DNA from 3 places in the Pseudoalteromonas sp. SR45-4 genome. Region 3 is predicted to be linked to each of the others. Evidence: predicted binding sites of a transcription regulator. Region 3 holds the regulator's gene; each other region holds the start of a gene.
The links. Region 3 encodes LexA, which represses DNA repair genes until DNA is damaged. Its sites were predicted from a motif close to TACTGTATNNNNATACAGTA; they were not measured.
Positions count from the first base shown of each region.

Region 1: a site for LexA is predicted at 3,851-3,870, ahead of ruvC (crossover junction endodeoxyribonuclease RuvC). Genes of this name have one in related genera too.
Region 2: a site for LexA is predicted at 7,661-7,680, ahead of H5058_RS11125 (DNA topoisomerase III). Genes of this name have one in related genera too.

Region 1 is NZ_JACJDO010000025.1:2,083-12,300, forward strand. Features, by position in the region: gene H5058_RS11425 (arylesterase) at 1-585, opposite strand, end outside; gene H5058_RS11430 (ABC transporter ATP-binding protein) at 586-1,299, shown strand; gene H5058_RS11435 (ABC transporter permease) at 1,289-3,790, shown strand; gene ruvC (crossover junction endodeoxyribonuclease RuvC) at 3,920-4,444, shown strand; gene ruvA (Holliday junction branch migration protein RuvA) at 4,447-5,064, shown strand; gene ruvB (Holliday junction branch migration DNA helicase RuvB) at 5,072-6,079, shown strand; gene tolQ (protein TolQ) at 7,140-7,844, shown strand; gene tolR (protein TolR) at 7,831-8,262, shown strand; gene tolA (cell envelope integrity protein TolA) at 8,267-9,172, shown strand; gene tolB (Tol-Pal system beta propeller repeat protein TolB) at 9,182-10,218, shown strand, end outside.
Region 2 is NZ_JACJDO010000024.1:2,157-12,374, reverse strand. Features, by position in the region: gene H5058_RS11155 (ligand-binding sensor domain-containing diguanylate cyclase) at 1-2,354, shown strand, start outside; gene dxs (1-deoxy-D-xylulose-5-phosphate synthase) at 2,425-4,287, opposite strand; gene ispA ((2E,6E)-farnesyl diphosphate synthase) at 4,400-5,287, opposite strand; gene H5058_RS11140 (exodeoxyribonuclease VII small subunit) at 5,290-5,532, opposite strand; gene pomA (flagellar motor protein PomA) at 5,801-6,568, shown strand; gene H5058_RS11130 (flagellar motor protein MotB) at 6,571-7,491, shown strand; gene H5058_RS11125 (DNA topoisomerase III) at 7,694-9,634, shown strand; gene H5058_RS11120 (M20 family metallopeptidase) at 9,660-10,218, opposite strand, start outside.
Region 3 is NZ_JACJDO010000017.1:25,805-36,022, forward strand. Features, by position in the region: gene norR (nitric oxide reductase transcriptional regulator NorR) at 1-463, opposite strand, end outside; gene H5058_RS09190 (hypothetical protein) at 623-892, shown strand; gene H5058_RS09195 (NnrS family protein) at 892-2,124, shown strand; gene hmpA (NO-inducible flavohemoprotein) at 2,175-3,356, shown strand; gene H5058_RS09205 (endonuclease) at 3,662-4,315, opposite strand; gene H5058_RS09210 (DnaJ C-terminal domain-containing protein) at 4,579-5,544, shown strand; gene H5058_RS09215 (chaperone modulator CbpM) at 5,544-5,864, shown strand; gene H5058_RS09220 (hypothetical protein) at 6,117-6,497, shown strand; gene H5058_RS09225 (PaaI family thioesterase) at 6,500-6,943, opposite strand; gene H5058_RS09230 (SRPBCC family protein) at 7,042-7,494, opposite strand; gene lexA (transcriptional repressor LexA) at 7,774-8,391, shown strand; gene coxB (cytochrome c oxidase subunit II) at 8,864-10,006, shown strand; gene ctaD (cytochrome c oxidase subunit I) at 10,006-10,218, shown strand, end outside.

The DNA.
Region 1 (10,218 bases), on a different contig from region 3:
TTCGTCTCGTAGTATTGGTTGCGCAGTTTTGTTAGGGTGCAAGTTATCGTTTTGCATTAAGTCGTTTTGCCCAGCAACTTTAAGTACAAAAAAGTCCATAAGGTAAGCGTTTGTATTTTTACTTACTTGTGTAAAACTATCGGTAAACATTTTACTGTAACGTGGCCCGTAATTGGGGGGAATATAAATTTCCATTAAAGCGCTGGTGGCATTGGCTGCTTGGCTTTTTTTGATTAATTCGGTTAAGTTAGCTTGTAGCTTACTCACCGGAAAACCACGTAAACCGTCGTTTGCGCCCAGCTCAATAAGTACATGAGTTGGTTGATACTGCGCTAGCAAAGCATCTACACGGCGCAGTGCGCCACCGGTTGTTTCGCCACTGATACTGGCATTAATAAGTTTGATATTACTTTGCTCAGCATCGTATTTATCTTGTAACAATTGTACCCAGCCTTGTTCTTGTTTAAGTCCGTAGGCTGCGCTTAAACTGTCACCAAGTATTAAAATGGTGTTATTAGCTGCTGCACTTAGTGGCTTGATAACTAAAAATAAAATGAATACAAAACGTAGGATTGAATGAGTCATATGTCAGCGCTTTCTCAATTAAATATAATTCAAGTAAATGGTTTGTCTAAAGTGGTATCTACCTTTGAAGGTGAGTTGCCCATCCTCAGCGACATCAGCTTTAATGTCAAGCATGGCGAATCTGTTGCGGTAGTGGGCACTTCTGGTTCTGGTAAATCTACGTTACTTAGTTTGTTAGCTGGGCTTGATACGGCGAGTGGCGGTGAAATATTTTTAGATGGCGAGCCGCTACATAATCTCGATGAAGAAGCGCGTGCTGGGCTGCGCGCCGCAAAAGTAGGCTTTGTATTTCAGTCGTTTATGTTAGTACAAAGTTTAACAGCGCTTGAAAACGTAATGCTACCCGCTGAACTTGCAGGGGAGCGCGACGCTAAACAGCAAGCACTTATTTTGCTAGAAAAGGTAGGTTTGGGTCATCGCATCGACCATTATCCGTCGCAACTCTCTGGTGGTGAGCAGCAACGCGTTGCTATTGCGCGGGCATTTATTGGCACACCAAAAATACTGTTTGCCGATGAGCCTTCGGCAAACCTAGACAGTAAAAACGGTAAAATGATTGAGTCGTTATTATTTGATCTAAATTCGCAGCACGGTACTACGCTTATTTTAGTAACGCATGACGAGGCACTTGCACAAAAATGCCAGCATATTATTCAAATTGAAGGTGGCCGATTAGTAGAAAACTCAGCAGAGGAAATAGCAAATGTGGGCTAAGTTAGCGCTTAAGTTATTTTCGCGGGAGTTTCGCCGTGGTGAGCTTACGGTGATAAGTGCGGCTATAGCGCTTGCGGTACTTACCGTGCTTACTTTATCTATGGTTACCGAGCGTATTGCGCAGAGCATTGCGCAAAAAAGTAGCGCCTTTATTGCCGCCGACCGAGTGCTTGGCAGTAATCACGTAATCGACACTTCTTATATAGCTAAAGCAGAGCAACAAAATTTAAAAACCGCACAAATGCTTTACTTCGACACTATGTTATTTGCCAACGACGAAATGCAATTTAGTTCGGTAAAAGCGGCTTCAAGTGGTTACCCGTTAAAGGGGCAACTTAAGGTTAAATCGAGCCTAAATGGAGAAACCGAAGTTGCTAGCGGCGGACCAACACTTGGCAATGTGTGGCTTAGCGAGTCGGTATTTTATAGTTTAAATATAGATATAGGCGATGTAGTAGAGCTAGGTGCTGCATTATTTAACGTTGAAAAAGTAATTGTAGAAGAGCCCGACGCGCCTTTTAATGTGTTTTCGAGTAGCCGCAGGGTGCTTATAAACATTAACGACGTGGAAAAAACAGAAGTAATACAACCGGGTAGCCGAGTGTTTTATCGCCAGCTTTATGCCGGCGATGAAAGCGATATAAATAGTTTTTACGATTGGCTAAAACCGCAGTTAAAAGAAAACCAGCAATGGTATGGCGTAAAAGATCGCCAATCGCCAATATCTAATAGTTTAAACCGTGCAGAAAGCTTTTTGTTGCTAGCAGGTTTACTGGGCATTATTTTAGCCGCAGTGGCAATTGCGGTATCTGCAAAGCGTTATTGTGAACGCCAATACGACCCAGTTGCTATGATGAAAACCTTAGGTGGTAGCCGCGCAATGATCCGCAAAATTTACCTTACACACTTATTAATGGTGTGTTTAATGGCGGTAACAGTGGGTTTATTAATTGGCTATGGTTTACAAGAAATTGCGACACATTATTTAGCAAAAAGCATGGGTACAACGTTGCCAATGGCGGGTTTTAAGCCGTGGTTAGTGGCAATTAGTACAGGTGTAATTTGTGCTGTGATGTTTTCTATCAAGCCCTTATTTGATTTATTTGATATTCCGCCATTGCGAGTGCTGCGTCGTAACTTAGGCGATAAACTAGCGGTTAGCAGGCTGCACTTAGCTATGAGTGCGTTTACCGTGTTTTTACTCATGTGGCTATTTAGCAATAATATAAAAATTACTCTGATTTTGTTTGCCTCAACCCTTACTTTAATTGGCGTGTTGTTTTTGGTGTCTAAAGTTATATTTGGTGGTGGCCGTAAATTGGGCTTAAAGCCGGGTAATAGTTGGTCGCTGGCAATTGCGTCAATTCAAAAGCGTGCAAATGTGAATGCAGTCCAGCTGATCAGCTTTTCCCTCGCTATTAAGCTATTACTATTTTTAGTGGTACTTAAAAACGACATGATAGCCGATTGGCAGTCGCAGTTACCAGACGATGCTCCCAATGCATTTTTAGTCAATATTACCCAAAACGAACTTGAGCCAATTAATACTTATTTGGCGCAAAAAAACATTCAGGTATCGGAGTTTTATCCCACCATTCGTGGCCGGGTAAATGCGGTAAATGGCGAGCTGGTAGCGCGAGAAGTATCATTGCAAGACAACGAGAAAAAAGATGAAGAGGCACGCGCTGGTATTGGTCGCGAGCTAAACTTAACCTGGCTTGAAACGCCGCCAGCGCAAAACGAAATAGTGCAAGGGCAGTGGTTTAATGAAAACACATTAGCAGAGGCATCTATTGAGGAGTCTATGCTTGAGCGTTTAGATGTTGAACTTGGCGACACGTTAACGTTTTTAATTGGTGCGCAGTCGTTTGACGCTAAAATTACCAGTGTGCGTAAAGTAAACTGGGCCACCCTTAAGCCAAACTTTTTTATTATTTTAAGTCCTGATGTGCTCAAAGACTTTCCGGCAACGTATATTTCGTCGGTACGTATTGAGCCTGATCAAAAACGCGACTTTAGTCAATTGCTGCGCAGCTACCCAACGGTTACCGCCATAGATGTAGGTAACTTTGTTAAACAAATACAATCAACCATAGAGCAAGTGTCACTTGCAATTGGCTTTGTACTTACTATTGTGGTGTTGTGTGGTGCACTGGTATTAATATCGCAAGTGCAAGCAAGCTTAGGCGAGCGCATGCAAGAAATTGTAATACTGCGCACACTTGGTGCAAAAAGCCGGCTTATAAAAAACGCCACTTTATATGAGTTTTTATTGCTTGGTGGTTTGGCCGGTTTAGTTGCCGCTTTTTTTAGTGATATTGCGCTATTAATTGTACAGCAGCAGTTATTTGATCTGGCGGGTAAGTTACATCCGCATATTTGGATAATAGGACCGGTGGCAGGTGGAGTGTTTGTAGCGGGGTTAGGCTATTTTATGATTGCTCGCACACTTAAGCAAAACACCCAAGGGCTGGTGCGTGCGTTAGGTTAAGTTGCCAATATTTAAGCAAAAGGAAAACGCCCACTTAAGTGGGCGTTTTTGTTTTATTGTTACTGGTAATTTATACAGTGCTCTGGCATTATTAGCCTAATTAACGAATAACAATAATGAGAGTGCTTTTTGGCCATAATTTTAGGGATTGATCCAGGCTCACGCTTAACTGGCTACGGTGTTGTAGCGCATCAGGGGTCTAAATTCACTTATTTAGGCAGTGGTTGCATTAAATTAGCGGATCATGAGTTTCATATAAGACTTAAAATGATTTACCAAGGCATTACCCAGCTTATAGAGCAGTTTTCGCCAGAAACCTTCGCGATAGAAAAAGTGTTTATGGCGCACAATCCCGACTCAGCCTTAAAGCTAGGCCAAGCACGTGGTGCTGCTATTGTAGGCGCTGCAATGGCCGACTTACCAGTATTTGAATACTCAGCAAGGCAAATAAAACAAGCCGTAGTAGGCAATGGTGGCGCCGATAAAACTCAAGTACAGCATATGGTTAAAAACATTTTAAAACTACCTGGTACGCCACAAGCTGATGCCGCCGATGCACTGGCTATTGCTATTTGCCATGCGCACTCAGAACAAAATTTAATAAAACTAGCGGGTAGCGCAAGCAAAACCGTTAGAGGACGTTTAAGGAAATAACTATGATTGGTCGCTTAAATGGTATTTTAGTAGAAAAACAACCTCCCGAAATATTATTAGAGGTAAGTGGTGTTGGCTACGAAGTGCAAATGCCAATGACCTGCTTTTATGACTTACCTAAAGTTGGCGAAAGTGCCATTGTTTATACTCATTTTGTAGTACGCGAAGATGCACAACTATTGTTTGGCTTTAACAACAAAGTAGAGCGTGCCTTATTTAGAGAGTTATTAAAGGCCAATGGCGTAGGGCCAAAGCTAGGTTTAGCTATTTTGTCGGGTATGTCGGCGCAGCAATTTGTAAGCTGTGTAAATAACGAAGACTCCACAAGCTTAGTTAAATTACCCGGTGTAGGTAAAAAAACCGCCGAGCGGCTAGTACTCGAAATGAAAGACAGGTTAAAAAATTGGGGCAACGATTTATTCACCCCTTTCAGCGACAGTGCGGTTATTGAGCCGTTTAGCGACGCGACAATTGCTAATAATGCCGCCGATGATGCTGTGTCGGCTTTGGTGTCGCTAGGTTATAAATTGCCACAAGCGCAAAAAGCAGTAAAATCAGTAAGTAAACCCGATATGTCTACTGAAGTTCTTATTAAAGAATCTTTAAAATCAATGCTGTGAGTAACCTATGATCGAAGCTGATCGCTTAATTGACGCGACTGAAAAACCCAACGAAGACTCTATAGACCGTGCAATTAGGCCAAAATTACTCGCCGATTACCGTGGTCAACCGCATGTTAAACAGCAAATGGAAATTTTTATTGAAGCGGCCCGTAGCCGAGGCGAAGCACTCGATCACCTGCTTATTTTTGGCCCACCAGGTTTGGGTAAAACTACATTAGCTAATATTGTTGCCAACGAGCTGCAGGTAAATATAAAGGCAACCTCAGGGCCAGTGCTCGAAAAAGCCGGTGATTTAGCCGCATTGCTAACCAACCTTGAAGAAGGTGATGTATTATTTATTGATGAAATACACAGGTTAAGCCCACAAGTTGAAGAAATACTCTACCCAGCAATGGAAGACTACCAACTTGATATTATGATAGGTGAAGGCCCAGCAGCACGCTCGATAAAATTAGATTTACCCTCGTTTACGCTTATTGGCGCAACGACTCGCGCGGGTTCGTTAACCTCGCCACTGCGTGACCGCTTTGGTATTGTGCAGCGCTTAGAGTTTTATTCAGTAGAAGACTTATCGTACATAGTAGGGCGATCGGCGCATTTTCTTGATTTAGAAATGTGCGACGAGGGTGCAGTTGAAATTGCTAAACGCTCACGCGGTACCCCCCGTATTGCCAATAGATTACTACGCCGAGTGCGTGACTACACCCAAGTAAAGTCAGACGGTACGGTAAACGCCGAAGTGGCAGAGCTGGCACTTAATATGATCGATGTAGATAAAAGCGGTTTTGATTATATGGATCGTAAGTACTTACTCGCCATTATAGAAAAATTTATGGGCGGCCCAGTTGGGCTCGACAATATAGCTGCAGCTATTGGCGAGGAAAAAGAGACTATTGAAGATGTAATCGAACCCTTTTTAATTCAACAGGGCTTTATTCAGCGAACACCCCGTGGACGAATAGTGTCAGACAACGCATATCATCACTTTGGTTTACTACCAAAGCAAGACTAATAAAAAGCTTTACCCAATTTAAAAAGCCATTGCGATTAATTAATTGCAATGGCTTTTTAGTTTATGCTTAGCCGTGTTTTATGTTGCTTTGCGCTGCGTTATATTTACTCTATAGGCACGTTATTGGCGCTATACTTGGTGAGTTTTAATGTGGTTGGTATGCGTACTTAAATTTAGCAATAATTCACGATGCGTTAAGTCAATCAAGGTTATTGTGCCTGCGTTATATTGCTGGTGTTAACTAATAGGTGGTTTGCTGTGGCGCACTAGCTTAGGCTTTATGCAATTGTTATAAACGCTAAAGTTGTGATGCTAACTTAATACCTAGGTATTCATGTTATGAAGATTATTTATGGGCAAAAAAAAGCCCGCAAATAATGCGGGCAAACAACAAGTTGAAGGAAGTAATCTTGGGAACTCTATTTTACTTACTTAGGTTTTATCCTAAAAAAGTAAAACAATGTAATACGATGAAATGTCATATTACGAAGAACTGGGTGCAATGAAAACTTTCATTTAATGCGTTAGTTCGGTATGAGGTAATAATACCGAAGAGTTGTTTTTTGTTCAAACTAGAAAATTTATAATTTCAGATAAAAAAAACTAATCTGAATGCTTTTTATGAATGTTCAATTATTGCACGTTAATTAATCGTTAACATTATAACTTTATGAAATTATTTGCTTATATTGTATTTTACAGTAAATTTCGGTATTAGTTTTACTATTACGTTAAAGTAAACCTTAGGTTGTTTTGCGTGCTTATGCTTATATTTTGAATAAACAGCTAATTTAACTGAGTGTTACCTTTATAATAGCGCATTAATAAACACTAATATTAATTACGCAATTATAATAAACGGGTTATTTTACGGTTTAATAAAAATAAAAGAATTTTTTAACGTTTTTTGTTGTCTATTCATAGCAAGATCGTTGTAAGCGGGAAATACACTATATACACTAGCTACAATTTTAGACGCTTACCCTTTGTAGTTCTGGTGTAAGGTCATATTATCCAAATAAATCAATTTGATGTGTTTTTAATTTTTTAGGAGTTTAACGTGGGATCAGGGCTTAATTTTTTAGATCTAATTCTAGAAGCAAGTTTGCTTGTGCAACTAGTGATGCTAGCGTTAGTAGCGATGTCGGTAATGTCGTGGGCTATTATTTTTCAGCGTAAAAAAGCAATCTCAGACGCTTTAAGCAATGCCAAAAAGTTCGAACAAAAGTTTTGGTCTGGAATTGATTTAAGTAAGCTGTATAGCGAAATTTCATCACGTAGTGGGCAATCAAAAGGTATAGAAGCATTATTTACCGCTGGCTTTAAAGAGTTTGCACGTCATAAAAAAAATACATTTCAAAGTGCTGGCATTGTTATGGAAGGCACACATCGCTCCATGCGCGTGGCGCTTTCACGTGAGGTAGAAAAATTAGAATCAAGTTTGTCATTTTTAGCAACCGTGGGCTCAATTAGTCCATATATAGGCTTGTTTGGTACAGTATGGGGCATAATGAATGCCTTTATTGCACTGGGCGAAGTTAAGCAAGCTACGCTACAAATGGTAGCACCAGGTATTGCTGAAGCGTTGATTGCTACTGCAATGGGCTTATTTGCAGCTATTCCAGCTGTTATTGCTTATAACCGTTTTGCTAATAAAGTTGAAAAATTAGAAACGCATTACATTAACTTTATGGAAGAGTTTGCTAATATCCTACACCGTCAAGCAGCTACTCAAATAGAGGCCCAAGCGAATGTATCAGCGTAAAAAGCGCCGTCCGGTCGCAGAAATTAATGTAGTGCCTTACATTGATGTAATGTTGGTACTACTAATTATATTTATGGCTACAGCACCTCTCATTACTCACGGTGTTAAAGTTGACTTACCAAAAATGGAAGAGTCAGACTTAGTTGATACTAAAGATACGCCACCTATTATTGCCTCTATAGATGCTGATGGCCGATACTATGTAAGCGTAGGCACCGACCCTGAAGAGCCAATGGAAGCGCTAGATGTAGCTGCCGTAATTAAGTTACAGCTGATGAAAAATCCAGATGTACCTGTAATGATAAAAGGCTCGGGCAAAGTGTCATATCAAGAAGTATTACTATTAATGGACTTTTTAAAAAGAGCAGGCGTGCCATCGGTAGGGTTAATGACAGAATCCTTTGAGGGGACGAAGTAGCCTTATGCAAACACCATTAATTAAATCAGTACTTTTACATGTGGCATTAGGTGGGTTTTTGTATGCCACCGCAAATATTCATCCGCCAGCGCCTAAGGTAATGGAAGTTACACTTAATTCGGCTATTCCCGATGTAGATAAAGCGGTGTCTGCGGTAACGGTTGATCAAAAACAGGTTGAGCAAAAAATTGCGCAACTTAGAAAAAAAGAAGACGATCAAAAGCGAGCTGAAGACAAACGCATTCGCGATTTAGAGCGCAGAGCTAGTAATGCGCGCAAAGAGCGAGAATCAGAAGCACGACAAATTAAAAAGTTAGAGCAACAGCGTAAAGCCAAAGAGAAAGAAACGGCAGAGGCGCAAGCGCAAGCTAAAAAAGCACGTGCCATAGAGCAGCAAGAACGTGCTAAAGCTAAGCAAGCCGAAAAGCAAAAGCAAGAGTCTGAAAACGCTGCAAAGGCTGCCGCTGATAAACGCAAAGCTGAGGAAGATGCGCTTAAAAAAGCACAAGCTGAACGCAAAAAACGCGAAGCAGAAGCCGAGCGTAAGCGTGAGCAAGCAATGCAAGAGCAAATGTTACAAGAGCAACTTGCTAAAGAGCAGGCTGCCCGCAGTAAAATACGCCAACAACAAGTAGTGAGTGAAGTAGATAAGTACCGTGCATTAATAATGGCGCGTATACAGCAAAACTTACTGATTGACGAAAAAATGAAAAATCAGCAGTGCCGAGTTAACATTCGTTTAGGCTTTAATGGCTTAGTAACGCAAGTGACTTCATTAGGCGGCGATAGATTAGTGTGTGAAGCTGCATTAAGAGCGGTGCGTATGGCCGACACATTACCGGTATCAAAAGATAAAGACGTATTCGACCAACTTAAGAATATAAATTTAACAATCAAGCCAGAATTTTAAAGGAATGATATGTTCAACAAAGTAAAAGTAGCCTGTTTAATTTTATTATTGGGTTTTCAGGGCGTTGCAAATGCAGCCCTGGAAATTGTAATAACAGAGGGTATAGATGGCGCACGACCAATTGCTATTGTGCCATTTAAGTATCAAGGTATTGGCCCTATTCCACAAAAGATCAGCGAAGTTATTGCTGCAGATTTAATGCGCAGTGGTAAATTTAAGCCTGTAGATGTAGCACAAATGCCGCAACAGCCAAGTAAAGATAGCGATATTAACTATGCTTCTTGGGTAAACAAAGGAGTAGAGGCGATATTAGTTGGCGAAGTTGAGCAGCAATCTAATGGCCGCTACTTGGTGCGTTATGAACTGGTTGATGTTATTCGTGGGCAAATTACCGGTGGTCAAACGCAAATGATGACTAACGGTAAATTGATTAAAAACCAAGACCATATTTTAGAAGCACGTGAAAGTATTATTAGCGACACCGGCTTTCGTCGTTATTCACACCGTATAAGTGATGTGATTTACGAAAAGCTAACCGGTGAAAAAGGCGCATTTTTAACTAAAATAGCCTATGTTATAGTACGCGATAATGACGACAGACCTTATCAACTGGTAGTTTCTGATTACGATGGTTTTAATGAGCAAGTATTACTGCGCTCTAAAGAGCCGTTAATGTCGCCAGCATGGTCGCCCGATGGCACTAAGTTAGCCTATGTAACGTTTGAAAATCGTCAGAGCCAAATTTACATTCAAGACCTATACTCAGGTAAACGTGAATTGGTTACTAGTTACCCTGGTATTAACGGTGCACCGCAGTTTTCGCCCGATGGTAAAAAGTTACTATTAGTACTTTCAAAAGATAAAACCGGTGCAACCGAAGTTTATTTACTAGACTTAGTAACACGCAAAGAAACGCGTCTTACTCGTCATCGCAGTATAGATACAGAGCCATCGTGGCATCCTAATGGCCAAGATATTGTATTTACATCTGAAAGGGGTGGTAATGCCCAGATTTATAAGTTAAATTTAAAAACTGGCAGAACACA
Region 2 (10,218 bases), on a different contig from region 3:
TAGATGACGAACTACGTTCTTTCCCACTGCCTAATGTGAATAACTCTGCAGTTTATAAATTTATGAGCGATACCAATGGTGGCTTATGGGTATCTACTTATGGGCGTTTATTATTTCGTGGCAAGTCAGGTGATTGGCAATGGGTTGAGCCAAGTCAGTTAGATCAAAGTATTTGGTTTGCTGACATGTTTCGCGATGATCAAAATAATGTTTGGCTAGCCAGTTTTAGTGAAGGTTTATGGCTGGCACACGAAGGTCGCATTGAGCGTCACTCGGCAATTTCTAAAATGACTGAAACGGTAATGGCGATTAGTAAATCACCCGATGACAAACTGTGGATAGCTAACAGAAGCGGAGTTGGTTACTTTGATACCAATAAAAACTTTATTAATATAATAAACAGTAGCAAGTATGGGCATGCCTCGGTGCATGATTTACAGTTTGATGGCGATCGGCTTTATATTGCTACTGGGCGGGGGTTATTCTTTTATGAAGACGACACACTTTACAGCTTTCCTGGGCGCGCATTAAACGACAATCCAGTATTTGCGATTAGCTCGGCTACCCGAGGCGGATTTTGGATTGGTACCGGCCGAGGATTGTATAGACTCAATTATAGTGGTTTAAGACCCTTTGCTTATAATGCATTTTTAGGCAGTAAGTTTATTACTTTTGTATTAGATGCCCCAAATTTTGGCATTATTGGTACTAGTAAAGGTGCGTATTACTTTACAGACCGAGGAATAGAAAAAATAGGTGACCAAACTACCTTAGAAAGTGCTTATGTAACCAGTATTTTGCATATAGATGGAGTTGGGATATTAGTTGGTTCGTTAAACGATGGCTTGTTCTATCGTAGTGGACAAGGACAATGGCAGCAGTTAGATGCGGCAAATGGCTTACCTTATGGTTCTATTTTTAGCTTAAAGTACGATGAAAAATTAAAAAGAATATGGGTAAGCACCATGAAAGGTGTTTATCGGATGCCGGTAGATCAATTTAAAACGCAGATCCAAAGCTTAAAAGTTGAAGAAGTTATTTCCTCGTTCGACCGCCAACTCGATGGTAAAGCCAGCCAATGTTGTAATGGCTTAGGGCATGACGCGGTTGTTGATATGAACAATTCTATTTGGTATCCCAGTTTACAAGGTGTAGTTGAAATACCTAAAAGCGTTGAGTTGTTTGGCTTGCGTGGTTTAAAACCTAAAATAGAAACATTAACTACACCATTACGTAGTTTAACCACTGCTGCATTAGGTAATAAACCGCGATTAAAAATAGACGAGCGCGATGTTACTTTAAAATACACAGCCATAGATTATTACGCGCCAAATAGTATTGAGTTTAGGTATAAATTAAATGGTTTAGATACTGACTGGCGATACGCGAATACTCGCCGCGAAGCTATTTATACTAACCTCCCAGCCGGTTCTTTTTTGTTTCAGTTAGAAACAAAACGCCAAGGCGAGGATTGGAACATAGCCCAATCTGTTGATTACGCTTTTGTAGTACCTGAGCGTTTTGACGAAACAATTTACTTTAGATTACTGATCACCAGTGGTTTTGTTTTATTGTTTTATTTAGTGTTTTGGGTATTTAGAGCGCAAGAGCGCCGTAAACAAGAAGTGTTAGAAGGGTTGATCACTGATCGTACCTTAGAGCTTCGCCAAGCAAACGATAAGCTTAATAAAGTTAACTCACAGCTTAAGCTAGTGAGCCATTCAGATGAGCTTACAGGGTTACGTAGTCGCCGCTTTTTGTTCGACCAACTACCTAAAGATATTGAACATTTTCAGCGTAACTCACAATCACTGCAAGCGCAGGGCAAGTCGCTAGTATTATTAATTATGAACTTAGACAACTTTAGCCGTATTAACGATGCGTATGGGCCAATTGCCGGAGATAGTTGTTTGCAGCAAATGGCGGTATTACTTAATTCGCGTACTCAGGGCTCAGATTATGTGGCACGTTGGAGCGGCGATGAGTTTTTACTTTTATTACGTGACTTTAAATGTAACTTAATTGACAGCTATGTGTCGGATCTTTGCCAAGGAATTTCCGAACATGCATTTCAATTGCCAAACGGTAAAAGCACTCATATTTCAGCCTCAATTGGTTGGTCGTTCTATCCGCTACCACTATTAGGTGGCCAAGTTATTAGCTGGGAAACCTCGATTAATTTAGCTGATATTGCACTGCATCAAGTTAAAAAACGCGGTGGCGATGGGGTCGCTAACATTACCTTTGATGAGCAGTTAGATGCGTTTGAGTTTGAGCAAAACCCTAATGTTGAACAGCAAATAGGCTTGCTACAAGCCAATGGTTTAGCTGATATTAAAGTATGGATGCGATAAGTAACTAATATTTAGATATTAAAAAAGGAGCCTAGGCTCCTTTTTTAATATGCTTTAAATGAGTAGGAGGTTAATTAATAAACGCTTTGATAGCAGTTAATATTCCTTGCTCGCCTAAGCCCATTTCGTCGTGCATTTCGTCTTGTGTACCGTGCTTAATAAATTCATCAGGGATACCCAAGTTAAGAATGCTAACCTGTGCTTTTTGCGTTGCTAAATACTCATTAACCGCAGAGCCAGCACCGCCAGAAATTGCATTGTCTTCAAGCGTTACTATTACATTGTGGCTGTTTATTAACTCATCGAGTAACGCAGTATCAAGCGGTTTAATAAAGCGCATATTAACTAAAGTCGCATTGAGTTCATCAGCTGCTAGTTGCGCGTTTTCAAGTAATGTACCAAATGACAATATAGCCACTTTAGCACCTTGCTTAACAACATCGGCTTTACCAATTTCAAGTAATTGCATATTAGTTGCAATTTCTGCCGTACCAGCACTACCACGCGGATAACGCACAGCAACAGGGCAATTTGCTTGATAACCAGTATATAACATGTGGCGACACTCATTTGTATCGCTTGGCGCCATAATGACCATATTTGGAATGCAGCGCATAAAGCTTAAATCGTACGCACCTTGATGTGTTTCGCCGTCTGCGCCAACAATACCAGCACGGTCAATAGCGAATAGCACAGGTAAGTTTTGCAGCGCTACATCGTGAATTAGCTGATCGTACGCACGTTGTAAAAAGCTTGAGTAAATTGCGACAACGGGTTTTAAGCCTTCACAAGCAAAACCAGCAGCGAGGGTTACAGCGTGCTGCTCGGCAATCGCAACATCAAAATACTGATCAGGATGCTCTTTTGAAAAACGCACCATGCCAGAGCCTTCGCGCATAGCCGGTGTTATCGCCATAAGCTTGCTGTCTTGCTTTGCTATGTCGCATAACCAGTCGCCAAATACATTAGAAAATGTAGCCGCACCGGGTTTTGATTTAGGTAAACTTGATGTATTAGGATCAAACTTAGGTACGCCGTGATAGCCAATAGGGTCGGCTTCAGCGGGTTTATACCCTTTGCCTTTTTGGGTTTTTATATGCAGTAATTGCGGGCCTTTTAAGTTACGCATATTACGCAGCGTATCTACTAACATGTTTACATCATGGCCATCAATTGGGCCAATATAATTTAGGCCTAATTCTTCAAAGAAGGTACCAGGGATCATCATCCCTTTAATATGCTCTTCCATTTTACTGGCAAGTTGCTTAACTGGTGGCACACCCGAGAGTAGTTTTTTACTACCTTCGCGAATGTTAGTATAAAAGCTACCCGATAAAATACGGGCAAAGTGATTTGTTAACGCGCCAACGTTTTCAGAAATCGACATTTCGTTGTCATTTAAAATGATCAACATATCTGATTTTACATCACCTAAGTGGTTCATGGCTTCAAAAGCCATGCCTGCTGTAATAGCACCATCACCTATAACGGCAACCGTTTTGCGTCCTTTACCTTCTTTTTGCGCAGCAATAGACATGCCCAACGCAGCTGAAATAGAGGTACTAGAATGGCCCACACTAAACGTATCGTATTGGCTTTCTTCGCGAAATGGGAAAGGGTGCAAGCCATCTTTTTTACGAATGGTGTGCATTAAATCGCGACGCCCGGTGAGTATTTTGTGTGGGTAAGCTTGGTGGCCTACATCCCATACAAGGCGATCATCTGGGGTGTTATACACATAATGTAGTGCCACAGTGAGCTCTACGGTACCTAAACCAGACGCTAAATGCCCGCTACTTTGCGATACCGAGTTGAGTAAGTAGTCACGCAACTCATGGCTAAATGCAGGAAGCTTATCTTGTGCTAAGTCTCGCAAGTGGGCTGGTTCGTTAACCAAATTAAGTAATGGATACTTGCTGCTATCAAGTGTCATGGTTTTATATATGTCCTTCGCTAACATCAACTAACTGTGCAAACGCGTTGTTTGAGTTATTTGATGTTCAGTAATAATTTTAGTGCTAAGTTGCAATACGTTTAAGCCGTGTTTAGTGGTCACGTTCAATTAAATAGTTAGCTAGTGACGCTAAAGCACTGGTATCGGCGTCTATATTTGCTAACGCTGCATGGGCTTGTTGTATTAAGTTTTGCGCTTTTTCTTTAGCGCCTAGCATACCTAATAAAGCGGGATATGTCGCTTTATTCGCAGCGATATCTGACCCTTGAGGCTTACCTAAAGTAACGGTATCGCCTTCTACGTCTAAAATATCGTCATGTACTTGAAATGCAAGCCCTATGGCATAGCCAAAAGTGGCTAAATTTTCTAACGTGTTTTGACTAACATTGTTCGAGCACAAAGCCCCCAGTGTAATTGCACAGCTTATTAGCGCACCGGTTTTTAACTTATGAATACGCTCAAGTTCAGCCACGGTTATTACTTTATCAGTAGCTGCAATATCAAGCCCTTGGCCTGCCACCATACCTTGTAACCCAGAGGCATGTGCCAGTTCAGCAATCATTTTAACTTGAGCTTGAGCACTACAGTTAAAATTATGCTTGGCTATTAACTCAAATGCTAAAGCTTGCAGTGCATCACCGGCTAAAATTGCGTGTGCTTCGCCGTACACGATATGACAGGTTGGGCGTCCGCGACGTAATTCATCATCATCCATAGCTGGTAAGTCATCGTGAACTAACGAGTAGCTATGAATACATTCTATAGCTGCAGCAAGTACGTCTAAATCTTGTTTATCTGCGCCGAGCATTTTACCCGTTGCGTAAACCAAAAAAGGACGCAATCTTTTGCCGCCATTCATTAAACTATAATGGGTGGCGGCTTTTATGGTCTCGTCAGTATTAAGCGATTGGTCAAAATAAAGGTTAAGAGTATTGGCTACATCAGTTTGAGCATGTGTAATAAGTTCTTTAATAGTCACGGCTATTCCATATCATTATCAAAGTCGGTTAATACAGACTTCTCATCTTTGCCCATTAAAATAGCCACCTTTTGCTCAGCTTGTTGCAACTTACTAGACGATGCGCCTGCTAAAGCAATGCCACGCTCAAACTGTTTTAATGACTGCTCAAGCGATAAATCACCTTGTTCCATTTCACTAACGATTGTTGTTAATTCTTCTAGTGCTTGCTCGAAACTTAAGTTTTCAGGTTTTTTAGTCGCCATCTTTATTTCAACTTACATAATAAATTTAGAAGTCAATTTTAGGGGGAATGCTAAACTAGGTCAAAGGATGAAATGGTTTTTTCGTTAATAAACGCTTTATGTTTTAAAAAATTGATAATTAGATAGATTACACAAGTTGATCTAGAATAGTGCTTAATCCAGCTTTTTATGTTTATCTATAAAAAATGGCTTAAGCAATTCAGTATCTTGCCGATAAACAATTAATAACAAACGTTTGCATATAAAAGCAAAAACCTTTGGAGGGAATGTGGATTTAGCAACCATTATTGGGATCCTTGGCGCAATTGGCTTAATTGTCATGTCCATGTTTATGAGTAGTAGCGGTGAAATGGCTATGTTTTACAACACGCCCTCTGTTGTAATCGTATTTGGCGGTTCATTATTTATCGTTTTATCAAACTTTACTATGTCACAGTTTTTTGGCATAGGTAAGGTGGTTACCAAAGCGTTTATGTTTAAGCTTGAGTCGCCAGAAGAGTTAATCGAAAAAGCAGTTGAACTTGCAGATTCAGCACGTAAAGGCGGGTTTTTAGCACTTGAAGAGGCAGAAATACCGAATCCATTTATGCGCAAAGGCGTTGACATGCTAGTAGATGGCCACGACGCAGACGTAGTGCGGGCCACACTGCAAAAAGATATTTCATTAACTACAGCACGGCATGAGTCGGGTGCTACTTTATTTAAATCTTTGGGTGATATAGCCCCAGCAATGGGAATGATAGGCACTTTAATAGGCTTAGTTGCGATGTTATCTAATATGGATGATCCTAAAGCAATTGGTCCGGCTATGGCGGTGGCATTGTTAACCACATTATACGGCGCATTTTTAGCTAACGTAGTCGCTATTCCTATTCAAACAAAATTGGAGCTGCGTAAAGACGAAGAGGCAATGAATCAACGTTTAATTTTAGATGCGGTTTTAGGTATTCAAGATGGTCAAAATCCAAAAGTAATAGAAGGTATTTTGAAAAACTATCTTGCTGAATCAAAACGTAAAGTAAACACTGAGGATTAACTATGTCTGATCAAGAGTGCAAGTGCCCACCCCCAGGTTTACCTGCGTGGATGGGGACATTCGCAGATTTAATGTCGCTATTAATGTGCTTTTTTGTGCTCTTGCTTGCGTTTTCTGAAATGGATGTACTTAAATTTAAACAAATTGCCGGTTCGATGAAATTTGCATTTGGTGTACAAAATAAAATAGAAGTTAAAGATATTCCCAAAGGCACATCAGTTATTGCTATGGAGTTTACTCCGGGCAAGCCAGAGCCTACCCCAATTGAAACAATTCAACAGCAAACGGTAGAAATGACCCAGCAAATGTTAGAGTTTCAGGCAGGTGATGAAAGTTCAGCAGGCGGAAGGCAAGAGCAGCGGGGCGATAAACGTGGTGGCGAGTCGCGTAGTACTTCCAAAGAGCAAGCATCGGAGCAAGCAATTTCAGCGGCCGATCAACAGCAAACAAACGACTTAGTTAAAAAAATTGCCCAGCAATTAGAAAAACAAATAATTGATGGTGCCATAGAGCTTGAATCATTAGGGCAGCAAATAATTATTCGTATTCGCGAAAATGGCTCTTTCCCTTCGGGTAGTGCATTTTTACAACCTAAGTTTAAACCCATTATTCAAGAAATTGGCGTGCTATTAAAAGATGTGCCTGGAGAAATTACTGTGTCGGGGCATACCGACGATTTTCAGGTTTCAAACGAGTTATATATTAATAACTGGGATCTTTCATCTAAGCGTGCAGTTGCAGTAGCTAGTGAGCTGCAAAAAGTAGTTGGATTTGATAAAAATAGAATGATGGTAGTAGGGCGTGCTGAAACCCGGCCGTTAGTGCCAAATGACAGCAATGAAGATCGCCGTCGTAATCGTCGCGTTGAAATATCTATTTTACAAGGAAAAGCCAAAGAGTCTGATCCTATCGATGTAAGGTAGCAGTCATTTTATTAAAAACACACTTGGTTTAAGCAAACTAAGTGTAATTGATTTCAGGTGACTTTTAGTTAAAATTAACTAAAAGTCACCACCTCAGCCAAATACCTCAGAGTTGTTAAATAATACGGTTTAATAAAAACATCCCACGCTGTGAATTGATATGCTAAACTACTGTGTATATAAACAGTAAAAGAGCTTGCTTATGAAACTCTATATTGCCGAAAAGCCGTCATTAGGGCGTGCTATTGCCGACGCGTTACCAAAACCGCACAAAAAGCACGATGGCTACATTGAAGTTGCAAATGGTGATTGCGTATCTTGGTGTATTGGTCATTTGCTCGAGCAAGCCGAGCCCGATGACTATGATGAGCGCTTTAAAAAGTGGCAGTTTGAGCACCTACCTATCATTCCTGAGCAGTGGCAATTAAAAGCAAAAACTAAAACTCGCAAGCAACTTACTGTGTTAAAAAAGCTAATCAAACAGGCTACAGCACTAGTGCATGCAGGTGATCCCGACAGAGAAGGGCAATTACTTGTCGATCAAGTTATTGAAGAAGCCAAAATAAGTAAAACTAAAAAGCAGCATATTCAACGCTTATTAATTAGTGATTTAAACTTAGCTGCAGTAAAAAAAGCATTAACGACTATGCGATCTAACCGTGAGTTTATTCCGTTGAGCGTTTCAGCCTTAGCGCGCTCTCGTGCTGATTGGTTGTTTGGTATGAATTTAACCCGCGCTTATACTTTAGCAGGGCAAAAAGCTGGGTTTGGTAACGTACTTTCTGTGGGACGAGTACAAACACCCATACTTGGCTTGGTGGTTAATAGAGATAATGACATAGCAAATTTCGTATCGAAGCCATTTTATGAAGTATTAGCCCACTTAGTCACCCCCGAAAAACAATCATTTAGTGCAAAATGGATACCCAGTAAGGCATGTGAGCCTTATCAAGACGAAGAAGGGCGAGTATTAAATAAAGCATTGGCTGAAAACGTAGCCTCGCGTATCACACAGCAAAATGCTGAGCTAACGGCGCTTGAACAAAAGCAAAAAAAACAAACTGCGCCACTGCCTTATAACTTATCTGCTTTGCAGATAGACGCGGCAAAAGCATTTGCTATGCCAGCGCAAAAGGTGCTGGATATATGCCAAATTCTTTATGAGCGTCATAAGTTAATTACCTACCCGCGTTCAGACAACCACTACTTACCTAATGATCATCACCAAGATGCGTCTGCTATTTTAAAAGCTATAAGCACTAATGGCGGGCAAGGTGTTGAGTTAGTAAAAGCAGCTGATAGTAAAAAACGTAGTAAATGTTTTAACGATTCAAAAGTGGCTGCGCATCACGCCATTGTCCCTACGGCAAAACAGTTAAAGTCGACAAGTTTAGGTAGCGATGAGACAAAGGTTTATCAATTAATATGTCGTCATTATTTAATACAGTTTTATCCCGACTATATTTACAACGAAACTAAAGCAGAGATAACTATTGCTGGCGGGTTATTTAAAGCAAATGCAAAGCAAGATGTAAGCTTGGGTTTTAAGGTGCTAATGGGTAAGTCTGAATTGAAAGATGAAGCCACGCTACCGCTTTTAACAAAAGACATGTTACTTTTTTGCTCGCAAGGGGAGGTTGTTGAAAAATATACCTCTCCGCCAGCGCACTTTAGTGATGCGACTTTACTTGCAGCCATGACAGGCATAAGCCGCTATGTACAAGATCCACAGATAAAAAAAGTACTTAAAGACACCGATGGCTTAGGCACAGAGGCAACGCGAGCGGGGATCATTGAATTATTATTTAAACGCCGTTTTTTAAAACGTGAAGGCAAATTAATTAAAACAACCGAAACCGGGAGTGCACTTATTAGCGTGCTGCCGCAAGGTTTAGTTCGCCCCGATTTAACCGCTAAATGGGAATCGAGCTTAGGTGATATTGCACAGCAAGTAATGAGCTATCAGCAATTTTTACAGCCTTTACTTGCCGACTTAAATAGTTTTGTACAACAAGCTGCAAATTGCGATAGCAATGTATTTGCAAAGCTGCCTAAAACTTCAGCTAAAAAGCGTTTTGTTAAACGTGGCCAAAAAACGCCTTATAAAAAGTCGAGTTATAAAAAAAGCTCTGTTACAGGTTAACTACAGAGCTATTATTTAAATAAAACTATTGATTAAACAAAGTTACCGCTGCGTTACTCATGGCTTTAATGCCAGTTGGTAGTGCGACTTTATAGTCAGGGGCAAACTTACTTGAATGCAGTGAAGGTAATGTTTCGCCCGCTTTTATTGCACTTGCATATTTTGCTTGGTTAACGCCACCGAGCCAAAATAGTGTGATAGGAATATTTTCGTCAGTGCGGCCATATAGGCCAAAGTCTTCACCTGCCATTACAGGGAGGGTTTCAAGCACATTTTCATCACCAATAGCGCTGGCAATACTTTGACGCACAAGGTTGGTTTGTGCCGGGTTATTATATGTAGATGGAATTGACTCATCTTCATGTACTTGCACCTTAGGGTAGAGCGCTTCCTCAAGGCCTGCGCTTTGTGCAATACCGGCGGTAATGCGTTTAATTGCTGCAATTTGTGCATTTCTAATATCAGGGTTATAGCTGCGTAATGTAAGTTGTAACTTTACTTCATCAGAAATTACATTATGTTTTGAGCCACCATGAATAGATCCAACAGTAATAACTGATGGCTCTAATGGTGAAAGCTCACGA
Region 3 (10,218 bases):
CGCTGCATAGCGTTTGTAAGGTGCTAAGCGTTTGCGCACTAATGGCGTTAAAGGCATTGGCATTTAGGCTATCAAATGTAATCACACCTAATAACTGTTGTTGATCAAATAAGGGTAAGCCTAAGCAGGCGTGTACCGGAATGTCGCCAGTTTTTGCTAGCAACAAGCCGTCGTACGGATCGGGCAGTGGGCAGTCATGGGCAAATTGCAGTGGTTGCTGAGTATTACAAATAGCTTCTAAGCGCGGATGCTCACTAAGCTTAAAACGCCGCCCCAGGCTATCTGGCATTAAGCCTTTAATTGCAAGTGGCTTGAGCTGCTCACCTTGTAGCTCAAGCAGTGCGCTGGCATCACTGGCAATCACTGTTTCAAGGACAGTAAGTAATTGCTCAAAACAGTTTTTATCTAATGTGCTTTGAGCCAGCTTTACCGCTACGGCAGTGAAGTTAATTGCGCTGCTCATGTCAAAATGACTCTTATGTGTTTTTTGGTTTGATTTATGGTAGGTCATAAAGACATAAAAAGCAAAGGTGGATAAGTTAGTTCATTGAAATATATATGTTTATTTTATTGGCACGATAAGTGTAATAGGTAGTTAAGTGCATTAGTTGTTGAGGCCGTTATGAACACCTTGGTTATACATAATCCAAGCTACAAAATTGAGACAGCTTGTTTACTGAAAAAACTATTGCGAGTGGCAAACTCATTATTAGCAGCTAGCTGTGCATTACTAATAACCAGTATTTTAATTAGCTACCCTTTTGCCGATTACTTTTCTATACCGGTGCAAATTTCGGCACATATTAGCACTATTGTTATTGCTGCTATTTTAAAAATTAGCTATGTACTACGTTGTATCGCACTGCATGGCATGGGTAAGGAAGTTCGTTAATGCGACCTATTAATTTATCTCAGCCGGTACCGGCTAATATTCGCTTTTACCAAATAACGCAGTGGCCAGTATGGATGCTGCCATTTAGACCCTATTTTTTAGCCGCAGGCTTGCTGGCTTTTAGTTCAATAGGCTACTGGTTATTAATTTTAACGGGTAGTGCAACTTGGCAGTTAACAATTCCCGCTACGTTATGGCATGCCCACGAAATGTTATTTGGTTTTGCAGGTGTTGTTGCGGTGGGTTTTTTACTTACCGCCGCGCAAACTTGGACAGGAGTACCTAGTATTAGTGGCAAAAAATTAATGCTATTAACGCTGCTATGGCTTGGGGCACGAGGTGCTTTTTTTGTGTCTTTGCCTGCTTTTGCACAATTTAATTTATATGCGGTGTTAGCGTTACAGCTCGCATGGTGGCTAGGTGTTATTGCAGCATTAGCTAATATGTTATTAACCGCTAAAAGCAAAAATAACTACCAATTTTTAGTGCTATTAGCGGCGCTGTGTACGTTAAATATTGTTTACTTGGCCATGCTGATTGAACAAAAAATGCAGTTTGCGCTCGCCATTGTTGATACCGCAGTATTACTGATGACCTTATTAATTGGCGTAGTAGCAGGGCGTGTATTGCCATTTTTTACCAGTAAAGGCCTTGGTTTAACAGCGCAGGTACGTACAGCTAACGTTGACTCAGTACTGCCGTATATGAGCGTTTTTAGTATTGCGGTGTTTTTTCTTAGTCAGTTGTTTTTTAACCAGCTAAACCCAGGTTGGGCACTTGCTGTTGTTGCTGTGCTGCATTTAATCCGCAGTTTTTATTGGTGGGATAAAAACGTACTTAAAGTTCCTTTGTTATGGTCTTTGCATTTTTCGTACTTGGCACTCGGTGTTGGTTTAATGCTGGTAGCCGCGAGCTTTTACAGCAGTGTTATTTTATTTAAAGATGCATTGCACCTCATTACCATAAGTACCATTGGGATGATGATTTTAGCCATGATGACACGCGTATCTCATGGTCATACCGGACGCTCTTTGACTATCCCACATTATATGGCGGTTGCTTTTGCTTTAGTGTTAGTGGCTGGGATTACTCGCTCTTTACTGCCTTTTGTTATTGGGCCACACCTAGCTTGGCAGCTAAGTGCTGGGCTGTGGCTAATCGCCTTTTTATTATTTTTAATTCACTGCACACCTATTTTAACACAGCGTCGTGTTGATGGGCGTCGTGGTTAACCTATACCTATTTTATTAATTGGGTATTATTCACACGTAGGAAAACCTAGATGTTATCTGATAAAACTATTGAAATTGTTAAAAGTACTGTTCCTTTATTAGCTGAGGCAGGTACGGTTGTTACTGATCATTTTTACAAGCGTTTATTTAGCCATAACCCTGAGCTTAAAAATATTTTTAATATGAGCAACCAAGATACCGGCCGTCAACAATTTGCATTATTTAACGCATTGGCTGCTTATGCACAAAACATTGATAATTTAGAGGTGTTAAAAGCGGCACTTGGGCGCATTAACCATAAACATACTAGTTTAAATATTTTGCCGGAGCACTACCCAATTGTTGGTGCACATTTAATTGGCACGCTGAAAGAGCTTATTCCTGAGCAGTTCACGCCAGATGTTGAATATGCTTGGCGTGAAGCGTATGGCGTACTTGCTGATATTTGTATAACAGAGGAAGCTGCTTTATACGAGCACAGCAAAAATAACTTAGGTGGTTGGGCAGGTACACGTCAGTTTGCAATAACTAATAAGCAGGTTGAGTCAGAGTTAGTAACTAGCTTTACGCTTACGCCAATTGATGGCGAAGCAGTAATTGCCCATAAACCGGGGCAATATTTAGGTATTAAAGTTAAGCCAGAGGCTAGTGAATATGAAGAGATCCGCCAGTATTCTATTTCGCAAAAAAGTAATGGTAAAAACTACCGTATTAGCGTTAAAAAAGAGTTATTACCAAACCCTGGCTTGGTGTCTAATCATTTACACTCACTAGAGCAAGGCGCAATAGTAGAGCTATATCCGCCAGCAGGGGATTTCTTTTTACGTAATAACACCAGTCCTGCTGTACTTATCTCAGCGGGTGTTGGACAAACGCCAATGGTAGCAATGTTAGAGACGCTATTAAGCGATACTGCTAATCAAAATATTATGTATTTGCATGCTTGCGAAAATACTCAGCAGCACTCATTTGCTAATTATTTAAATGAGCTAAGCACTGTTTATCCGCGTTTACAAACCATGACTTGGTTTAATCAAGGCGATGCAGGAGCTGATTTTACCGGTTTTATGGATTTACACGCAGTACAAGCGCAATTGCCACTGAGCAACGGCGACTTTTACTTGTGTGGACCCGCTAATTTTATGGCCTTTGTGAAAAAACAACTGCTAGAATTAGGCGTTAATAACGGACACATTCATTACGAAATTTTTGGCCCGCATCAAGATCTATAATATTTATAGAATAAAACTCAATTAAAAAAGCGCGCTATTGGGCATTACTTCAATAGCGCGCTTTTTTGTGCCGTTAAATAACCTGAACTCCGGATAATAAACCTATCTCAAGCAGCTATTTTCAGCGCTAACTGCGTTGAATTTACTTGCAATAGGCCAGCTATTGACGCGTAAATTCGCCTTGTTTTCACTGGAAATCACTGGCTAGAGAAAATAAAGCTAAATATAACTATGATTCAATACGTTAGTAAATCTCTTAACCAGAGTTCAGGTTAAATATTAAACTGGCTCCTAATACCTTTAAATTAAAGCTTTTTGGTATTGGTTTGCGCGGCATACGCTTGTTGTTGCCAAGCATTAAATAACTGCTGTTGTTTATTTGATATTTTTAAGCCGTAAGTTTTTTGCATATAGGCATAGGCGTCGGCTATTTGTTTACGGGCATAAAAAGGAGGCTCTATTACTCGTTGTTTAAAGTTAACTTTAACTTCACAACGACCGTATTGGGTGGCGCTTTCACTAAGCATTCCAAATCGATAATTAGAACGATCTGCGTTAATTTCACCAATAGCAGGAGCCAAGTTGTTTATATCGGCTTCCATCTTTCTAAACTTAGCACTTACTTTACGGCAGTTTTTACGCCCGCCATTTTGCCAGCATTGTAATTGGTGGCCAAACTCCCAGGCAGGCACAATATGCTCCCATTCTATGCGTAAAGCGCGTGCATTTACGTTACCTGAGCGGGTATGTGTATTGCGTGGCACATAGCCACAGTTAGTGGGGTCGGGAACTAGTTTTTTACCCTGCTTTTTTATATCGCAGCCACAGTAAATACTTTTAGCATTACTAGGGAGGGTTTTAATTAGGTGTCTTTTAGCGGTTGAAAACCGAGTGAATTCTTCAGCCGATAGCGAAAAGCATACAAAAAAAGCCAACAAGGCTAAAATAAATCGAGTCATATCCATCACATACGTGAACTACAGGAGCGGCTAGTTTAATGACTTGAAGCTAAAAGATAAAGTTTACTTAAAGCCATATTTACCGTTCTTTAGTATTTAACCTTAGCTCTGGTTAAGAGATTTACTAACGTATTGAATCATAGTTATATTTAGTTTTATTATCCGGAGCTCAGGTTATCTACTTTAAATTGTTGTTTAAATAAACAAAAGTTGTTACTTAAAGAGTATGATGAAAGCTCATAAGTTTGTGATTTGGATTGCGAATGAAATTTGTAGATTATTATGCCGTGCTTGGAATATCGCCCGATGCAGACGATAAAGCGGTTAAAGTAGCTTATAAAAAGCTAGCTAGAAAATATCATCCAGATGTAAGTAAAGAACCTCAAGCCGAGGAAAAGTTTAAAGAGATAGGTGAAGCTTACGAAGTTATTCACAACAAAGAAGAGCGCGCTAAATACGATGTGTTACGTCGTAATCAACAAAACCGTGCTCAGCAGCAAGCAAATTATGGCGGTAGCTATGGCTCGTCACAAAACCATTATCAGCAAGGTGATCCCCAAGCCGATCAGGAGTTTTCTGATTTTGTAAATTCTATGTTTGGCGGCGCAGGTGGGTTTAACCATGGCGGGCAGGGCAGAACTGGTGGCGCTCGTGCGCAAAAAGGACAAGATGTGGAAATTGAATTCCCGGTATTTCTTGAAGAAACGTTAGTCGATACCGTTAAACCAATTGAGTTTATGCTGCCGCAGCGAGACAGTAGTGGCCGTGTATCTGAAGTTAAAAAATCGCTTAAAGTTAAAATTCCTGCCGGCTCGGTTAATGGCGAACGCATTCGCTTAAAAGGCCAAGGTGGATTAGGTTCGGCAAATGGCCCTAATGGTGATTTGTATTTGCAAATTCGCTTAGTGCCTCACCCATTATTTGACGTTGAGGGGCATAACCTAAACATAGTGGTACCTCTTGCACCATGGGAAGCTGCTTTGGGCACTAAAATAAATTTACCTACATTAGCCGGAAAAATCCAACTAACTATTCCAGCTAATAGTCAATCGGGTCAACGTTTACGCATTAAAGGTAAAGGGTTAATTAGTAAAAAAGCCAAAGGTGACTTATTTGCTGTGATTAAAATTGTTAATCCAGCATTGAGTGATGATGTTAGCAAAAAGCTTTGGCAAGAGCTGGCCGAAAAAGCCCATTTTGACCCCCGTAGCAATTGGAGCAAGTCATAATGAAAATTATCGAGGCACCACAAGGCAATTTACTCACTAGCCAAGAATTGTGTGTGAGTAGTGATATTAGCGAAGCCATATTATATGAATTGGTTGAGCACAGCATTGCTATTCCTATTGAGGGCGAGCGCGTTACAGAATGGCAATTTACGGTATCAACAGTGATCTTAGTTAAAAAGGCTGCGCGTATTCAGCATGACTTATCGTTAGATTGGTCTGCTATTGCTTTGGTTTTACAATTATTGGATGAACGGGATGAGTTGATTGCTGAAAACCAAATGTTAAAGCAGCACTTAAGTCGATTTAAACATTTAGAATAAAAAATAGTGGTTAAATTTTAAATGCAAGTAGCTAGCTATTTTTATGGAGCTAGCTCAGCACTTTTATAATAGTGAGCTTTTGGTGCTTAAATATTTTTTATTCGTGAAATAAGAGTAAGTAAAGCGTCAATAAATGCGTAAAAATAGCCGACTATTCAGATAAAAAAGGTGAATATTGCAGAGTTGATTTGGTATAAGCGTAAAACTGCGTTAAAGTTTACAGCGAACTAATTAGAGGATAAACAGCAGACAATGTCGGAAATTCAATTTTTAAATGTAGACCTAGAGCTTGAGTCAAAGCAAGATATTAGCGTGCTTGTAGCTGACCTAAAAAAAATCGCCACTATTTTACATTATGATAAAGACGAATACCGTCAGTTAGCGCGTATAGAAGTAACAGGCGAAATATCTTCACCGGATAAAGCAATTAACCACTTATGTGAGTTAGTAGAGTCATGCTCGCGGGCTGCACTTAAGCAATGGTTGAGTTGTTCGCGCCGTACCTTTGATATTGGTTTTGAATCGGGCACTTCGCCAAAGTGTTTTAACCAAGCGCTGCACGCCGATACATTATTACGTATATCGGCAATTGGTGCAGGCATGGAAATTACTATTTACCCGCTAGAAAAATAGCCTTAGCCTTTGCGCTCTACAACAGCTGCGGTCATTTTTGATACGCAGCAAAGCTCGCCGCGACTATTCGTTATTTTTATTTCCCATACTGAGCTACGCTTGCCAATATGAAACGCTTTTGCGGTGGCGGTTAAGGTGCCATTACGCGAGGCTTTTAAATGGCTGGCACTGATCTCTTGCCCTACACAATAAAATTTAGTGAAGTCGACCACAAAATTAGCCGCGTAGCTGGCAACACTTTCGGCTAAAACCACGTTTGCTCCGCCATGCACCATGCCTATAGGGTTATGGTGCGCAGGAATTGCTGGCATAGTGGCAACTAAGTAATCATCACCAATTTCAGTTATTTCAATCCCCATGGTTTTCATCAGTGTACCTTGGCCATTTATGCCTTGGTCTAACTGCTTACAAAACGCTAAAGTAATAGGTTGATGCCAAATACTCATTGTTACTCCTTTAAAGGTTGAAAACGATAACCGATAATACGATTTTTCATGGCGATATGATAGCCAAATTAGTGCAGCTACTGCATGGTAATACAGTGCTACTTTTTGCTTTCTACATAGTGCTTAATTTCATCGAGATCTTTTTTTAGCATTTTACGCATCGAACTTTTAAGAAAAAAACCTATCACTGCAGAGATCATTTTTACCCAAATAGACTCAGATCTATCAGAAAAAGTCATGGTTAAACAGGTGCTAGGTTCGGCGGCGGTAAGTGACAGCTTAGTGGTATAAACTGCCCCGCCATTTTCTGCGCGAGTGCAATAGTATTCATTAGTAACAGCTTCGTTGATCCACATGGTTTCTGAGGCTGCTTTGCCAAAAATTTTTCGTGTTTCTAACCATTTTAAGCCCACTAGCCCTTGTGGTGGCTTCTCGATTATTTTTACATCAATAATGCCAGACAGCATATTGGCACTGTTTTCGATGTCAGTTATTGCCGCCCATACTTTACGTTTAGGACCGTTAATTATTACCGCTACAGTGATATTCATAACACTCTCCGTTAATTCACATTGATGAAGTTAAGGCCCATTACAAAAACGATAGTTAACTAATTTTTAATAACAGCAACAACTTAGTAGTTATGTAATTAATGTAACGTAAAACTAACACTATCGTGATCTGCGTAATTTTATCTGTAATTTACTTGGTAATTTTAAGCTTAGACCAATGCCATCTTTGGCAGCAAAGGCGAGGAGTAATTTAAATTTGCGATTTTCAGATAACTGTATATACTCACAGTTAAATGTACTGTATGGAAAACCAGTTGTATGCGACCATTAACTAACCGCCAAGCGCAAATACTCGAACTTATTAAAGTGTTTATTAAAGACACTGGTATGCCTCCTACACGCGCAGAAATTGCACAAACATTAGGCTTTAAAAGTGCTAATGCAGCAGAAGAGCATTTAAAAGCGCTGGCTAAAAAAGGCGCTATTAAAATGAAACCAGGCGCTAGCCGTGGTATTCAACTTATTGAAGAAGATGAACCAGAACAACTTGGTTTACCGTTAATAGGCCGTGTAGCTGCCGGCGAACCTATTTTGGCGCAACAACATGTTGAGAGCCATTGTAAAATTGACCCGTTAATGTTTAAACCCGCTGCCGATTTTTTATTGCGTGTAAATGGTATGAGCATGCGAGATATTGGTATTATGGATGGTGATTTACTGGCTGTTCATCGCACTCAAGTTGCCGAAAATGGCCAAGTTATTGTTGCCCGCGTTGATGACGATGTAACGGTAAAACGCTTAGAAAAAGCAGGCAAAAAAGTATTATTGCATGCTGAAAATAAAGAATTTTCGTCGATAGAAGTGGATCTTGAAAACGAATCTTTTAATATTGAAGGCTTAGCTGTTGGGGTTATTCGTAATGCTGACTGGATGTGACAATTAAGCTGTTATAGCTATGTAAAATATCGGCATAATTTAATAGCTCAGATAATTAATGCGCACTTTTTAGTGCGCTTTTTTTTGCTTTTTTTTGTGAAAATTCCGCTGTAATGAAAAAATTATATTAAGTTTATGTTTTTTATCATTTAAGTATTTAATACTCGTTATCGCTGTCTTTTTATTTGTAACCCTTGCTGTTGCTCACTTCCTGCTTAGAACAAAATTAAATAAATCCCATATTTACGCTAATCCCCTAATATTATTTGATTATTTTTCAAACTAAAACTTGCTAGTTGTTCAATTATTAACTAATTGTTAATGGGCTGGACTAACAATAACTCACAGCTTTAGTTTTGAGAAAATATATTTATATATCCGGCAGCAATACAAAAATAAAAAATAACAAATTGGCATATAAAGCTTATGTCTTTTTGTTTTGCACTCGCAACAGTATTAAAGGAGCTGTCACATGGGTAAATTGAGCTCTACCTTGTGGCTTATATTGTTTGTTTTTCCGCAGTTAGCATTGGCAAATAGCCAATATAATATGCGCAAAGGCGTAACCGATATAAGTAATAATGTTTATCAACTACACATGACCATATTTTTAATATGCTGTGTAATAGGCGTGATTGTATTTGCCGTTATGTTTTGGGCACTTATTCATCATCGTAAATCTAAAGGAGCAGTTGCTGCTCAATTTCACGAAAGTACCAAAGTAGAAATACTCTGGACAGCAATTCCATTTGTTATTTTAATAGCAATGGCAGTCCCCGCAACTAAAACATTAATAGCGATGGAAGATGCCAGTAAAGCGGATATCACTATTAAAGTAACTGGTTCACAATGGAAATGGCATTACGAATATATGGGGGAAGATGTTGAGTTTTACTCAATACTTGCCACACCGCAAAATGAAATTGCCAACCTAGCCGATAAAAACCCCAACTATTTACTTGAGGTAGATAAGCCTCTGGTATTACCGATCAATAAAAAAGTACGCTTTTTAATGACCTCCGACGATGTTATTCATTCTTGGTGGGTGCCCGATTTTGCTATTAAAAAAGATGCAAACCCGGGGTTTATTAACGAAACGTGGACCAACATAAACGAAGTCGGTATTTATCGCGGTCAGTGTGCTGAGCTATGCGGTAAAGATCATGGCTTTATGCCAGTGGTAGTAGAGGCTAAGTCAGAGGCCGATTTTAAAGTTTGGCTAGCAGATGCTAAACAAGCAAAGCAAAAAGCAGCAGCAGCAGATGCTGCATTACTTGACCAAACACTCCCTAAAGAAGAATTAATGACTTTGGGTGAGCAAGTGTATATGGCCAATTGTGCTGCATGTCATCAGCCCACAGGGTTAGGTTTGCCAGGCGTTTTTCCTGCACTTAAAGGCAGCCCGATAGTGCTTGGCGATATAAAAGACCACATTGATATTGTTATTCACGGAAGCCCCGGCACAGCCATGCAAGCCTTTGCTAAACAGCTCTCTATAAAGCAATTAGCAGCGGTAATTACTTATAAGCGTAATGCATGGGGTAATGATACCGGTGATGTAATTCAACCAAGTGAAATACAGGCAGCACTTGATGCCGATGGGGAGGCGAACTAATGAGTAGCATAGTAGAACAACCTGACATTAATGAAGCTCACCACGCTCATCATCCTGCTAAAGGCTTTAAGCGTTGGTTATATACCACTAATCATAAAGATATAGGTAGCTTGTACTTAATTTTTTCGCTAACTATGTTTTTTATTGGTGGTGCTATGGCTATGGTGATCCGCGCTGAGTTATTTCAGCCAGGATTGCAATTAGTGGATCCT